3 regions of the Lactiplantibacillus paraplantarum genome follow, and region 1 is predicted to be linked to each of the others. Evidence: predicted binding sites of a transcription regulator. Region 1 holds the regulator's gene; each other region holds the start of a gene.
What was found. The regulator LexA, encoded in region 1, represses DNA repair genes until DNA is damaged. The targets are predictions, from matches to a motif close to CNAACANNTGTTNG.
Positions count from the first base shown of each region.

Region 2: the regulator LexA is predicted to act here: its motif matches at 2,751-2,764, upstream of LP667_RS15700 (Y-family DNA polymerase).
Region 3: the regulator LexA is predicted to act here: its motif matches at 2,696-2,709, upstream of ruvA (Holliday junction branch migration protein RuvA).

Region 1 covers NZ_CP032744.1:1,759,413-1,763,702, forward strand. The annotation lists gene LP667_RS08445 (tRNA1(Val) (adenine(37)-N6)-methyltransferase) at 1-365, opposite strand, end outside; gene LP667_RS08450 (lysophospholipid acyltransferase family protein) at 478-1,116, shown strand; gene LP667_RS08455 (YneF family protein) at 1,175-1,411, opposite strand; gene LP667_RS08460 (DUF896 domain-containing protein) at 1,509-1,766, opposite strand; gene lexA (transcriptional repressor LexA) at 1,900-2,532, shown strand; gene LP667_RS08470 (DNA alkylation repair protein) at 2,632-3,285, opposite strand; gene LP667_RS08475 (hypothetical protein) at 3,385-4,014, shown strand; gene LP667_RS08480 (hydroxymethylglutaryl-CoA synthase) at 4,061-4,290, opposite strand, start outside.
Region 2 covers NZ_CP032745.1:65,039-69,328, forward strand. The annotation lists partial or broken gene LP667_RS15685 (ribonuclease G) at 306-629, shown strand; gene LP667_RS15690 (hypothetical protein) at 702-1,100, opposite strand; gene LP667_RS15695 (acetyl-CoA carboxylase) at 1,093-1,413, opposite strand; gene LP667_RS15700 (Y-family DNA polymerase) at 1,406-2,707, opposite strand; gene LP667_RS15705 (IS30 family transposase) at 3,029-4,027, opposite strand; gene LP667_RS15710 (hypothetical protein) at 4,257-4,290, opposite strand, start outside.
Region 3 covers NZ_CP032744.1:2,032,516-2,036,805, forward strand. The annotation lists gene queA (tRNA preQ1(34) S-adenosylmethionine ribosyltransferase-isomerase QueA) at 1-1,020, opposite strand, end outside; gene ruvB (Holliday junction branch migration DNA helicase RuvB) at 1,038-2,048, opposite strand; gene ruvA (Holliday junction branch migration protein RuvA) at 2,065-2,676, opposite strand; gene LP667_RS10095 (DUF1015 family protein) at 2,881-3,405, shown strand; gene LP667_RS10100 (YfhO family protein) at 3,603-4,290, opposite strand, start outside.

The DNA.
Region 1 (4,290 bases):
ACCGTGTCCACCGAATCTTTCGGTAATTGTTGCGTGATTGCCAGTAAGTCTTCGTTTAGAACCGTCATCTGGTGTGTTAAATGGTTCAAGGTAACACTTCGTTGCGCCATGTCCGCCAACCGTGGTTGAATTTCCACGGCTGTAATGTGACCGCGAGTCTTGGCGCTGGCAAACAATCCCACGGCGCCGTTACCAGCACAGAGATCCACAATCTGACTGTTAATCCCCTTCGCAACTTGCGCAAAGTCCCCCAGTAAAACGGCATCCAGTGAAAATGCAAACACTTGAGAACTCTGAATAATTTGAATATCTTTACTATATAATTGATCAATACGCTCATCAGCGTGTAACGTGACGTCGGCCATACTCGGCCACCCCCTCCATTAAAATCATCGCAAAGCTATCATACAATTAACTTGCAGAATTTGCCAAATTTCGTCATACTGTGAGCAGTTAGTAAACGAAAGGAAGATCGTGATGTTTTATTCTTTTATGCGCGGACTAGTCCGACTGATCATCACCATAATTAACGGTCGGCCCCGCTATCAAGGACGTGCCAACCTTCCTGAGGGCGCCTACATCTTAGTTGGCCCACACCGAACATGGTTTGATCCTCTATACTATGCCTTAGCCGGTAGTCCAATGAAGTTTAGTTTTATGGCTAAGGAAGAATTATTTAAAAACCCTGTTTTGCGGTACATTCTCGTCCATGCCAATGCTTTTCCTGTCAACCGCCAACATCCTGGACCCTCCGCGATCAAGACCCCTGTCAAATTCTTGCGAAGCGGAAAACTCTCACTAATTATGTACCCTTCAGGAACGCGACACTCACAAGAACTCAAGGGTGGCGCGATAGTTATTGCCAAAATGGCTGGTGTGCCCCTCGTCCCAACTGTTTACCAAGGGCCATTGACCTTCAAACAGCTCTTCAGTCGACAACGCGTCACTGTCCGTTTCGGGGAACCCATCTACATTGATCGCAAACTTAAACTAGATGATGCCGGTCAGAAGCAAATTGAAACTAAAATGCTCAGTGCTTTTGACCAGCTGGATCACCAAATTGATCCAACGTTCAAATACATTGATCCCGCAACAACTAATTCTAAGCGCCAATAATACAATAAAAAAGTGTCGGTAATCGCGATTGCGAACCGGCACTTTTTTATTATCAATACTACTTACTATCGTTTTTAGAAGCAGCTTTCATTGAATTTAACATCTGGTGCAATTTCTTTTCGGATGGGCGTTGACCCATTTGCATCATCATGCTCCGAAGCATTTCTTCACTAATAGGTGGATTTTGCTTCAAATAGTTTTGCATATAATGCCGGGCACCAAAGAAGCCACCAGTTAACCCAACTAATACGCCGATAACGACGATTAAAATCCAAATTCCAGTAGACACAGTCATTCCCCTCCCTTATTACAGTCTTCATTAAACTAGTCTACACAAATTAATAATAAAAGAAAAGGAAAATTTGTCAGTTGACAAATTTTCCTGAAATCGGTTAATCATCCCGCAGGCCGCGATCACGTTGTACCTGGCGAACCTTTTCGGGCGTAACCTCTTTACCATCTTTATCATAAACTTGCAGCATCTCAACTTGTTGCCGGAACCCGGCCCGAAATTCCTGCAAGTATTTTTGCCGTAACTCTTGCCGTTCCGCTTCTTCCAACTCGGTGAGGCCCTCGGCTTTCGCCTTATGAGCTAACTCATTGATCCGAGCAAGCAATTCTTTTGAAATCAAAGTAGCAGCCCCTTTCATCAATGCAATATACACGAAAATAGACCGTAAATCAATTAATAGCGTTTGTCAACCGAACATTTGTTTGAAAGCTGTGAAACGCTATGCTACAATTGGTTTAACCAATAATGAAAATAATAAATGAGGTGCCAAGATGAGTAAAACATCGGAAAGCAAACAAATGGCCGTTCTTCGTTTTATTTATGAACGCGTCAATGAAAAAGGATATCCGCCAACTGTTCGTGAAATTGGGGAAGCCGTTGACTTATCTTCGACTTCGACCGTTCACGGCCATATTTCACGACTTGAAAAGAAGGGTTACATTCAAAAAGACCCTACCAAGCCCCGCGCCATTGAAGTAACGCCCGCTGGCTTCGAAGCCTTGGGAGTCGAAACCACCCCGCATCAAATTCCAGTCCTCGGAACCGTGACCGCTGGACAACCCATCTTAGCGGTTCAGGAAGCCACAGACTACTTCCCGATCCCTAAGGAATTAGAATCATTCGGTGGTGATTTATTCATGCTAACGATTCGAGGCGAAAGTATGATCAATATCGGCATCATGAATGGTGATCAAGTTATTGTCCGTCGTCAAAGCTCAGCTGACAACGGCGACATCATCATTGCGATGACCGATGAAAATGAAGCGACGTGCAAACGTTTCTTCAAAGAAGCCGATCATTACCGCCTCCAACCCGAGAATGATACGATGGCGCCAATTATTTTGAACAACGTCTCCGTCCTAGGTAAAGTTGTTGGTTTATACCGCGACATGCTTTTTCAATAAGTATTAATGATCAAAAAGATGACCTTAGCCGTCATCTTTTTTTATTACCACGGTTCTTACTCACTTATTTCCCGCGTAGCGCAATTTTATAAACATGCGTTATAAATACTTTTGCCCTTCACGTTGTGCAAGCCGTGACAAAGTTGTCGTTGCCAGAAATTCACGGCCCCATGCCGGATTAGTCTTACTGTAATCGCGCAACGCCCAACCAATCGCCTTTTGAATAAAGAAATCTTCATCGCATTGATTGCTTAAAATGGCCGTCCGTAAATACTGAACATTGGTTTGTTGCTGCCAACCTAACTGTAACGTAATCCCCACACGCCGGACCCATTTGTCAGTAGCGCGCAAGTACACTGGTCCTTCTTGCTCTAAGCAACCGTGCTTCAGAATGTACGTTGCGAGTACTTTACGCCACGCATCAACACTATCCCACCACGGCGTCACTGTAAGTTGCTGCTGACACCATTGATACTGAGCCGGTGTTAGTCGGCGCAGATTGGCCAGCGCAAGGTCAATTGCCACGTACTGATACTCGCGATAGGGTTGTTGATAATAAAAAGCTAGCCAGTGCTGTAACTGATGTGTCGTTAGTTGGTAGCTCGCCTGACGAATCGGTCGTAACAGTTCCCTGCGCTCCGGACTTTTAACCCCCAGAAACTGAAACTGGTCACGCATGTACTTAGCCATCGGTGCCTGATTTTCAAGATGACTGGGTAAAAAAAGTGGTGGTGTCGTCAACAAATTAGTCATTTTGTCCCCTCATTTTCAAAATATTTTAATTCGGTATCAAACAGCCAATAGTTCAATGGTATAATAATTATATTATTTCAAACATTGGGAGTTGGTTACATGTTGTTCCTAGCCATTATGGGCTTGATTGTTTTTCTATTAGCTTTATTTTCCGTGATTTATGCACGTCAAACCGGTGGTGGTTGGAAATTTCTAACGTTCATAACGGTCTTAAGCGCTGTGGTCACTATTTATGCTGTTATCAAACTACCGTATTGGCCTTACAACCAGTCACAGCACACTACCAGCAAAGCAGCATCAAGTGCTAAAACTAGTGCAAGTACTAGCAAATCAAAATCGACGAGCTTAAGTTCCTCACAGGTTATTTTCAACGAAGGTAGCGCTAAACAAGCTGCAGCAACTACTAAGTTAAACGAAGAAAACATTCTTAAACAGCTGCAAGCGAACTATCAGTCAATCGGGACGGTCGCATTTACGAAAGCAACCAAAACTTATACGATCACCCCAACCGGCAAAAAATACGTCAAATCTTTAAAAACAATCAAGTCATATCCGTCACAAAATCAAAAAGCCATCACGACAATTACTTCAAACTTCAAGTCCTTGTCTAAGTCACTTAAAAAGAATCTAGCGGCTGGTTACACCATTCAACTGCTACAGCCAGATACAACTGATAAAACCTTACTTAGTGTTAAAGATGGCCAAATCATCACTAATAATTTCAAATAACAAAAGCACTTGCCTAGCAATTTTGCTAATAGCAAGTGCTTTTTTATTAAGCCTCGCGATCCAGGTATTGACGTTGCTCAGCTTTTTGTCCGGTTAGCACAAAGCGGTGTGGATCATCCGCAACTGACACAACCTGATCTTCAGCTTGCCATTGCAGTTGTTGATTAAATAATGTCTCATATTCCGCGACACTGACTCGTCGACGACGGGCTAAACGTTGCGGTAAGCCAGCGTCCAAGCCCAATTGATAATCAGGCTGGAGTTCACCAGTATAAA
Region 2 (4,290 bases), on a different replicon from region 1:
TTGGACCGAAGTTAGCAACGAAACTTACTGATAAGACGCAGCGGTTTGTGAATGAGCATCTCACAAACGACGGTTTAAAACAACAAGTTAATGGCCTAAAGCGGCTACAAAAGACGGTAAATCCTGAACAAATTGCTAAGGTGAATAATAGCTTGCGGTTGGCTAATCATGAAGCAAGACGTCGGGGCTTGAATCTAGGCCCAGTTAAAGCTGCTCAACGTAATACAATATCACGATAATGTATACTAGGTTAGTATACAAGCCAGCTTAGGTTTGGTAAGCTAATATTAAGGGGGAACGTAATGATGAAAGAAAATGGTAAAGAAGTGCCACAAGCGGTCAAAGGGTGGAATTGGGGCGCATTTATGTACAGTATTTTTTGGGGCATTGGCAATAAAACCTATTTGCCGTTATTAACGTTAATTCCAATTTTTAATATCGTTTGGGTTTTTGTGGTTGGTTTTAAGGGGAATGAATGGGCCTGGCAAAAAGGTGATTATCAAGATGTCGAGACATTCAAGGCCGTGCAAGCGACTTGAAACCGAGCAGGAATAGTCCAATTTATTATTTCGATTGCTATTTTTGTCCTATATATGTTTTTCTTTGCTTCTTTAGTGGCCAATATCTAAACGGTAATTACTAGCACAAGCACTTATTCAAATAAAGACCACCAAGGTTCGGCATTAGCGCCTTGGTGGTCTTTATTGATTGCCAGTCCAGTTAGTTGAGCGCACTAATTCGATGTGCTGAATATCATTAATATTGATAAATTGGTGGTTGGCAAGCACAATAGTAGCCCCATTATAGCCCAGTATTGGGGTTGTGATGGTCGCAAAGTGTTGATTATTATGATCAACGGTGTTTAATTGTAAGTTGACTGGTTGGTTCTGGGTGTAAGCTGTTGACAAGATTTGACCAACGATACTTAAAGACTGTTGTGGCTTGGGTGGATATTGTTGTTTATCTTGGATCTTCTGTTGGTTTAAAGCGGCAGTATGATCAGATAAGTAAAAGCCTTGCCATTTCATTAGGCCACGATCATGGTAATCGTGCTCAAAGAAGCGCTTAACAATGCCGAGGTCAAACTCCTTTTCATTCAAGCCCCTGCCGCCTCTTTTGAATAATTTTTTGACTTTGCGGCCAAACTTGACCCGTAAAGCCAATAAATTCAATCGTTAATTTAGTCTGTTGCCGCAACGCTTTTAGTAAGTTTTCTAAGTCATTGAGATTATAATTAGTGAGTTTGTGTAAAGGCATTGACCGTAGTCGTTCATTAGCTCGCTGGCTGTTGAAGAATACGTTGTAAGTGTAATCGTACGGGTCATTGGCAATTACTAGCCAATAACGGGTTCGACTAGTCGGTTTAAACAACAAGGCTAAGCGACTCGTGATAATATCTAAATCTTTATTCATAACTATTTCCTCCATTATGACCCCCGACCAAAGCAGCCCGTTCAATAGCGGTACCACCGGGCAATAGACTGGTGGCATAGACGAGTTTGGTGAAGCCAAAGCGTCGGTGAATTTCATCAATAACTTGGTTTAGCTTACTATGTTGAATTTGGTTAAGCGGGGATTCGAATAAATTAAGTTGCTGCCCGGCGTCAGGACTGAGCTTACTACTATAAACGCCAATATTACGGACAGCCTGGCCGTCCCAGTTCTTACGAAATAACCACAATAATTGTTGCGTTAAAGCTTGGTTATCATTAGTCGGTTCAATTTTCAAAGCCTGGTGAAAGCCACTGCGGCCATCGGTTTCAGCCGCAGCATAAGAAAAACCAATGCTTAGTGATAAACACCCTGCTAGTTTATGGTGGTGACGAAGCCGCGCCGCAACTTGTTCACCAATCTCTTTAATGACCGTTTCAATCTCGTTTTGTGTCAAGTAGTCACGCGGGAGAACTTGTGAGTTACCAAGACTAGCTTCCTTAGTTTTGATTGGTTCAGTTAACTGGGTCCGGTCAACGCCCCAGGCGGTGGCAAACAATTGGCTCCCAATCACCCCGAGATTCTGTTTGAGTAAATAAGGGTTAGTATGGGCTAACTCATACATATTGTGAATTTGAAGGCGGTTCAAACGTTTCGCCATACGGGGGCCAATGCCCCAAACGTCCGTTAATTCGTTAATTGACCAAATCTTATCCGGCACAGTTTCATAATGGATTTCACCAATCAATTCATGATTGTGTTTAGCGTAGTTATCTAGGGCTAGTTTGGCTTGCACCGGATTGTCGCCAATACCCACAGTGGTGTATAAACCGAGCTGTTGGCGGATCGTTTTTTGAATTAACCGCGCCACTTCACGGATAGAATTGCCAAAAAGCCGCCATGAATGGGTCATATCCAAAATACTTTCATCAATTGAATAGGGCCAAACCTCTTTTTCACTCGCAAATTGATGAAAAATATGATTAATTTGCAAATTACGTTGAATATAGAGATTCATGCGCGGCGGCACGACCCAGAGTCTAGGGTCATTGGGCAAGTCACGTTTGCGTGAGACATTGGCTTTAAGATGAAATAACTGCTTAGCCTCGGGTGAAGTGGCTAAGATGAGCCCACCATTGGTGTTTTCAGCTTCACTAAGAACGACTAGTGGGACTTTTAAAGGATTAAGACCACGGGCAACGGCTTCACAGCTGCTATAAAAGGACTTGTTATCAATTAAAAAGAACACGCCATGCGGTTCTTGATCAAAAAACATAAGCTCACCTTCTCAATAATTTACGTTTATTTTACCACAATGGGGAACATATGTTCACGAAAGCGATATAATAAATACATAAAATGTATGGGCAGGTCGTCGAGAACTTGTATGGAAAACTGCATACTCAAGTGAAAGCTAATCGATTTACTCCAGCAGAGAAGTGAGTTAAATTTATCAAAGAAAATGAGGTCCTTGACGGTATGGAAGAGTCCATGATTGAGTTGGAGTTTTAGGGAAACACATTGAGATTAAACGCCAAAGATACTAAAGTACCATACTACTTTAGTACTGTGAATATTAATTATGGGTGACGAATTGTCAAATCAAGTGTAACTTTTTACCGAAGAAAACTTCAGACGGTGTCTTCCAGACTAAGACCTTACGGGGTCGATTATTTAAATCCCTGACAAACTTCGCGATATCTTGATCGGTCAGTTCATCAAGGTCAGTTCCTTTGGGAAAATACTCTCGGATGAGACCATTGGTATTTTCGTTGGTCCCACGTTGTTGTGGTGCGTGCGGATCTGGAAAATAGACTGAGATACCAAGCTCTTTACCGACTTCACGATAACCCGCAAACTCTGTACCTCGGTCTGGTGTAAGCGTACGAACGCGTTTAGGTGTGACTGTATGCAGGAGGTCGATCATCGCTTGGGTCACATTCTTGGCATTCACTTTGGGTACACGCTCAGACAGAAGGTATCGTGACTTACGGTCGACCAGTGACACTAAACCCGAACGCCCGATCTTGCCGCGAACGGTATCGCCTTCCCAATGGCCAAAACGAGTCCGATTCTCACATGAGACTGGTCGTTCATGGACTGATGGGACATTATTAAAACGGCCACGTCGTTCGTTGACAGTTCCTTTAACCTTACGAGTTTTCCCACGATGTCGTAACTTTCGAGCGAATCCTCGAGCCCCATGACTTTTACGTTTAACGCCTAAATTATTTCGTTCAATTCCGCGATAAATCGTGTTGTAGCTGATATGCCAATTACTGTTCTCTAAAGATAAACGACCGGCGATTTGCTCGGGTGACCATTGCCGTTGAAGAATGCAGTGAAGGACAAAGTCGCGTAGCTTTAAATTCTCCAGTACCCTGAGGCGACGACTCTTTAATCGGCGCTGTTGATAGTTCTGCTGGGCTTTTACGGCAGAATAGGCACCCCGACCGCCGTTGCGTTTAATTTCTCGTGACACAGTGGCTTTGGAACAACCGATTTGATCGGCAATAACCTGGTAAGTATGGTGTAAAGTTACACCTAACAGTATGCATTCGCGGTCTTTTAAGGTAAGATGTGTATATGGACTCATAGCCTAAGAACTCCTTTAGATGATTGTTATGGTGACTTCATTCTACAGGACTCAGGCTAGGAGTCTATTTTTATTTTCTTACTTGTTGCACTTCAATTGTAAATTCGTCGTGTAAAAAAAAGCCACTTTTTAAAGTGACTTTTTTTAACAAGTAACAAGTAACAAGTAACAAGTAACAAGTAACAAGTAACAAGTAACAAGTAACAAGTAACAAGTAACAAGTAACTTGTTACTTGTTACTAAGCCCTAAAGCACTTATCCCA
Region 3 (4,290 bases), 270 kb from region 1:
AGCATCCCCAAAACTGAAGAAGCGGTATTTTTCATCAATGGCGTGCTGGTAAGCCTTCAAAATCAAGTCACGCCCCGTAAAGGCTGCAACTAACATGACTAAGGTCGACTTTGGTAAGTGGAAGTTCGTAATGAATGCATCCACAACTTTCCATTGATAACCAGGTTTGATAAAGATATCCGTCCAACCAGAATCAGGTTTGATTTCACCATCAAATTTACTACCAATCGTTTCCAGCGTCCGAATTGACGTCGTTCCAGTCGCAATGATGCGCCCACCACTTTGCCGGACTTCATTTAACGTCTTGGCAGCATCTTCATCTAGCCGGTAAAACTCACTGTGCATCTTATGATCTTCAATATTATCTTCTTCAACTGGTCGGAAAGTCCCTAATCCGACATGCAGCGTCAAGTAAACTAACTTAATACCCTTGTCTTGAACCTTTTGTAAAAGTTCCTTTGTCCAATGAAGACCCGCCGTTGGTGCAGCGGCTGAGCCATTTTCTTTGGCATAGACCGTCTGATAACGATCAGGATCGTCGAGCTTTTCCTTGATATATGGTGGCAATGGTGTTTCACCGAGACGCTCCAAGATCTCCATAAAGATGCCATCATAGTGGAACTCGATCATTCGAATCCCGTCTTCTTTTTCAGCGGTCACAGTCGCTGTCAACTGACCATCACCAAACGAGATCACCGTACCGACCTTGGCACGCTTAGCCGGCTTCATTAACGTCTCCCACTCGTCACCTTCTGTGTTATGAAGTAATAAAACTTCCGCATGGCCACCAGTTTCAGGCTTAACACCATACAAGCGGGCTGGCATCACGCGTGAATTATTCATCACGACCGCGTCGCCTGGATTAAGTTGATCAATAATATCGTAAAAATGTTTGTCTTGCATTTCACCCGTTTGGCGATCTAATTCCAATAACCGTGAACTGTCCCGCTCTTTAATCGGTGTTTGAGCAATCAATTCGTGTGGTAAATCATAATCAAAATCTTCAAGTGTTAAACTCATATTGTGACCTCTTATCTTTATTTATTTTGGGGGTATGGAACCCCTAAATGTTGATAACCTTTAATTGTAACGACCCGACCACGTTGCGTCCGCTTTAAGAATCCGATTTGAAGTAAGTACGGTTCAACGACTTCCGCAATTGTATCCGTCTCTTCACCAATATTAGCAGCAATGGTTGCTAGCCCAACCGGACCACCATCGTAATATTCTAACATCGTCCGCAAAAGCTTATTGTCAGTCTCGTCTAGGCCCGCATCATCAACACGTAAATAGGTCAACGAGCGTGCCACGATTGCCTCGTCGATGGCGTCCTGGTCGGCAACTTCCGCAAAATCACGAATCCGCTTGAATAATCGGTTCGCAATTCGTGGCGTGCCACGTGAGCGCCGTGCAATTTCGTGGGCCCCCGACGGTTTGATGCTTGTTTGAAAAATATCTGCAGTCCGCTTAACGATATCTTCCAAATCCGCAACTTCATAATACGCCATGTGTTCGACAATCCCAAACCGATCTCGCAATGGCGCCGATAACATCCCAGCCCGTGTCGTTGCTCCGATTAAGGTAAACGGCGGCAATGGGAAATGCACGGGATGAGCTGTCGGCCCTTGTCCAACCACAATATCAACAAAAAAGTCTTCCATGGCTGAATATAGCATTTCTTCAACGATTTTTGGCAACCGGTGAATCTCATCAATAAATAAGATATCACCTGGTTCCAGTTCATTCAAGAGCGCCACTAAATCACCAGGCTTTTCAATTGCTGGACCGCTAGTCGTCCGGATATTGACCTGCATCTCGTTCGCAATCACCATCGCTAACGTTGTCTTTCCTAATCCCGGCGGACCATACAGCAACACGTGATCTAAAGATTCTTCACGCTTGCGGGCCGCTTCAATATACACGCCTAATTCATGTTTGACCCGTGCTTGGCCAATGTATTGGGCTAACGTTTGCGGACGTAGCGATTTTTCTAATGAAGCTTCTTCGTCATCAGCTTTATCCCCAGATAATAACTTGTCATCATCCATTCGCTACTCCTCCCATCTACTTCTTCATCAATAATCGTAAGCCTTCGCTTAATAGCGTATTAGTATCAGCAGCTTGCGCTTGACTAAACGTTTCCAGCTTCTTGGTCACTTTCTTCACATCAGCCTTCGAATACCCAAGGGCCTCTAAAGCGGCCAATGCATCCGCTAACGCTCCGTCAACAGCTGGAGCATTCACATCCAACGCCGTTTGACCCGTAACATCAACGTTCAGATCATTTAATTTGCCTTTCAAATCTAAAACAATTTGTTGGGCCGTCTTCTTGCCCACCCCTGGAAAACTCGTCAGGTAAGTGGCATTTTCTTGATTAATGGCTTGAATCAAGCCAGCATGGTCGTTGTTCGCCAAAATTGCCAGTGCCGATTTCGGACCAATCCCCGAAACACCGAGCAGCTTTTCAAACAATGCCTTCTCGTCAGCATCAAAAAAGCCAAATAGGCTCATACCATTGTCACTAACGGCTTGGTGGATATACATCTTAACTGCAGTTTGTCCCACCTGATAGCGGTACGGATTAGCCGTTAGCACTTTGTAGCCAATGCCATTGACCTCAATCACCACAAAACCGGGGGTTACATCGGTCACTTGACCGAGAAAATATTCGTACACCGGAAAAACTCCTTTAAATAAAACGTATGTTTGCTTGCTAAATTGTACCACATTTTTATAGCGGCTTAACACTGGTGCATCGATAAAAACCAAATTTTAATATTGGCCTAGTCCCCCTCAGTTGATTTGATAGCGCTAATGACAATAAATGCTTGCTGAGGCGTAAATGGCGTGCTATGCTCAAAGTCTTAGGAGGGTCGCGCTATGCAACTTAAACCGTTTAAAGCGGTGTTACCAACCGCAACTGGTCAAACTAAAATTCAAACTGCTACTACTACTGATTGGGACCACCACGACACAATCATCCAGCCTGATTCCAGTTATTACTGGTATGAACTAACGCTCAACGGCGTTCACCAGTGGCGTTTAATTGCCAGCTGGCCAATTGATCAAACCGTGACAACCATGGTTCCTGGTGCCATCAATACGGTGCTTTATCCGCAACAACCCGTTATTGAGATGCTAATTGACGACTGGGTGGGGCATTTTGCACCGATAGTTGAAGTGACGGACACCGCTCACGTGACGCATCGTCTCTGGCAGATTACCGAACCTGAAGTCAACACCGACATCACCGCTGCCATGGCACCAGTCACACCGCAAAAAACGTGGTTGACGACGATTAGTACGCCACTAGTAATGCTAGTGTCAACAACTGAATGGCAAAAATTCGCAACCGCGCCAGCTATTCCTGATCAGTTGATTGCCATGGCAACGCCTCATAATTAAAGGTGCGCCAATTATAAAATCAACCGGTTTCGACACGCTTCTTTACGTTATTGCCGATAAATTAAAATGGACTTCTCAAGAATCACATTCGATTCTTGAGAAGCCCATTTTAAGACAACAATCTTGCACATTGCGCTAATTATTCTTTAGCACGAATCATGACCCAGATTAACGACGTACAACATCCTTAATCAAGTTTACCGCCTACGATGGCGTAACCACCACCAACATGCAACCACCAAACTAATACCAGCACTAATTACACTCAGCCACAAACCAATTTTTAATCCAGGCGTCCGATAAGTGAGTCGGATTCGGTGCCGACCAGCTGTCAACTTAGCTCCCACAAAGCCCTTGTTGACCACTTGCGTCTTGACGGTATGACCATCGACTTGCAGTTGCCAGCCGGACGAGTATGGAATTGACGTCGTCAGCACAGTTGCCGTCTTAGTCATCGTGGTTCCCGTAATCTGATTATTAGTCACCCGCTGCTGTTTCAGCCCGCTCTTCTGTAGTTGACGCGTCCGTTGGCGATAAGTCTTTCCTAACGGTACAGCAATCAATTTAGCGGACTTGAAATGTAAACTACGAATACTCGTGAAGTTCAGTGTAATCAACTTGCGTGCGTGCTTACTATACCCTAAGTTGATCACTGCTGATGTGCGTGGCTCATAATCCGACATATTCGTTGTGCCCAGTTGACTGAAACTCGTCAAATTATCCATGGTTTGAGCAGTTAAGGAATAGCCACTGGCACTTAGATTACCCTTCAAACCATCCCGAACATCATCTAGATAATCGACTTTGGTATATGGACGCGCCGTAAACACATTTGTATTTTGACTCGTCGTCAAAGCATTTTTGATTGAAGAACGTCGATAACTG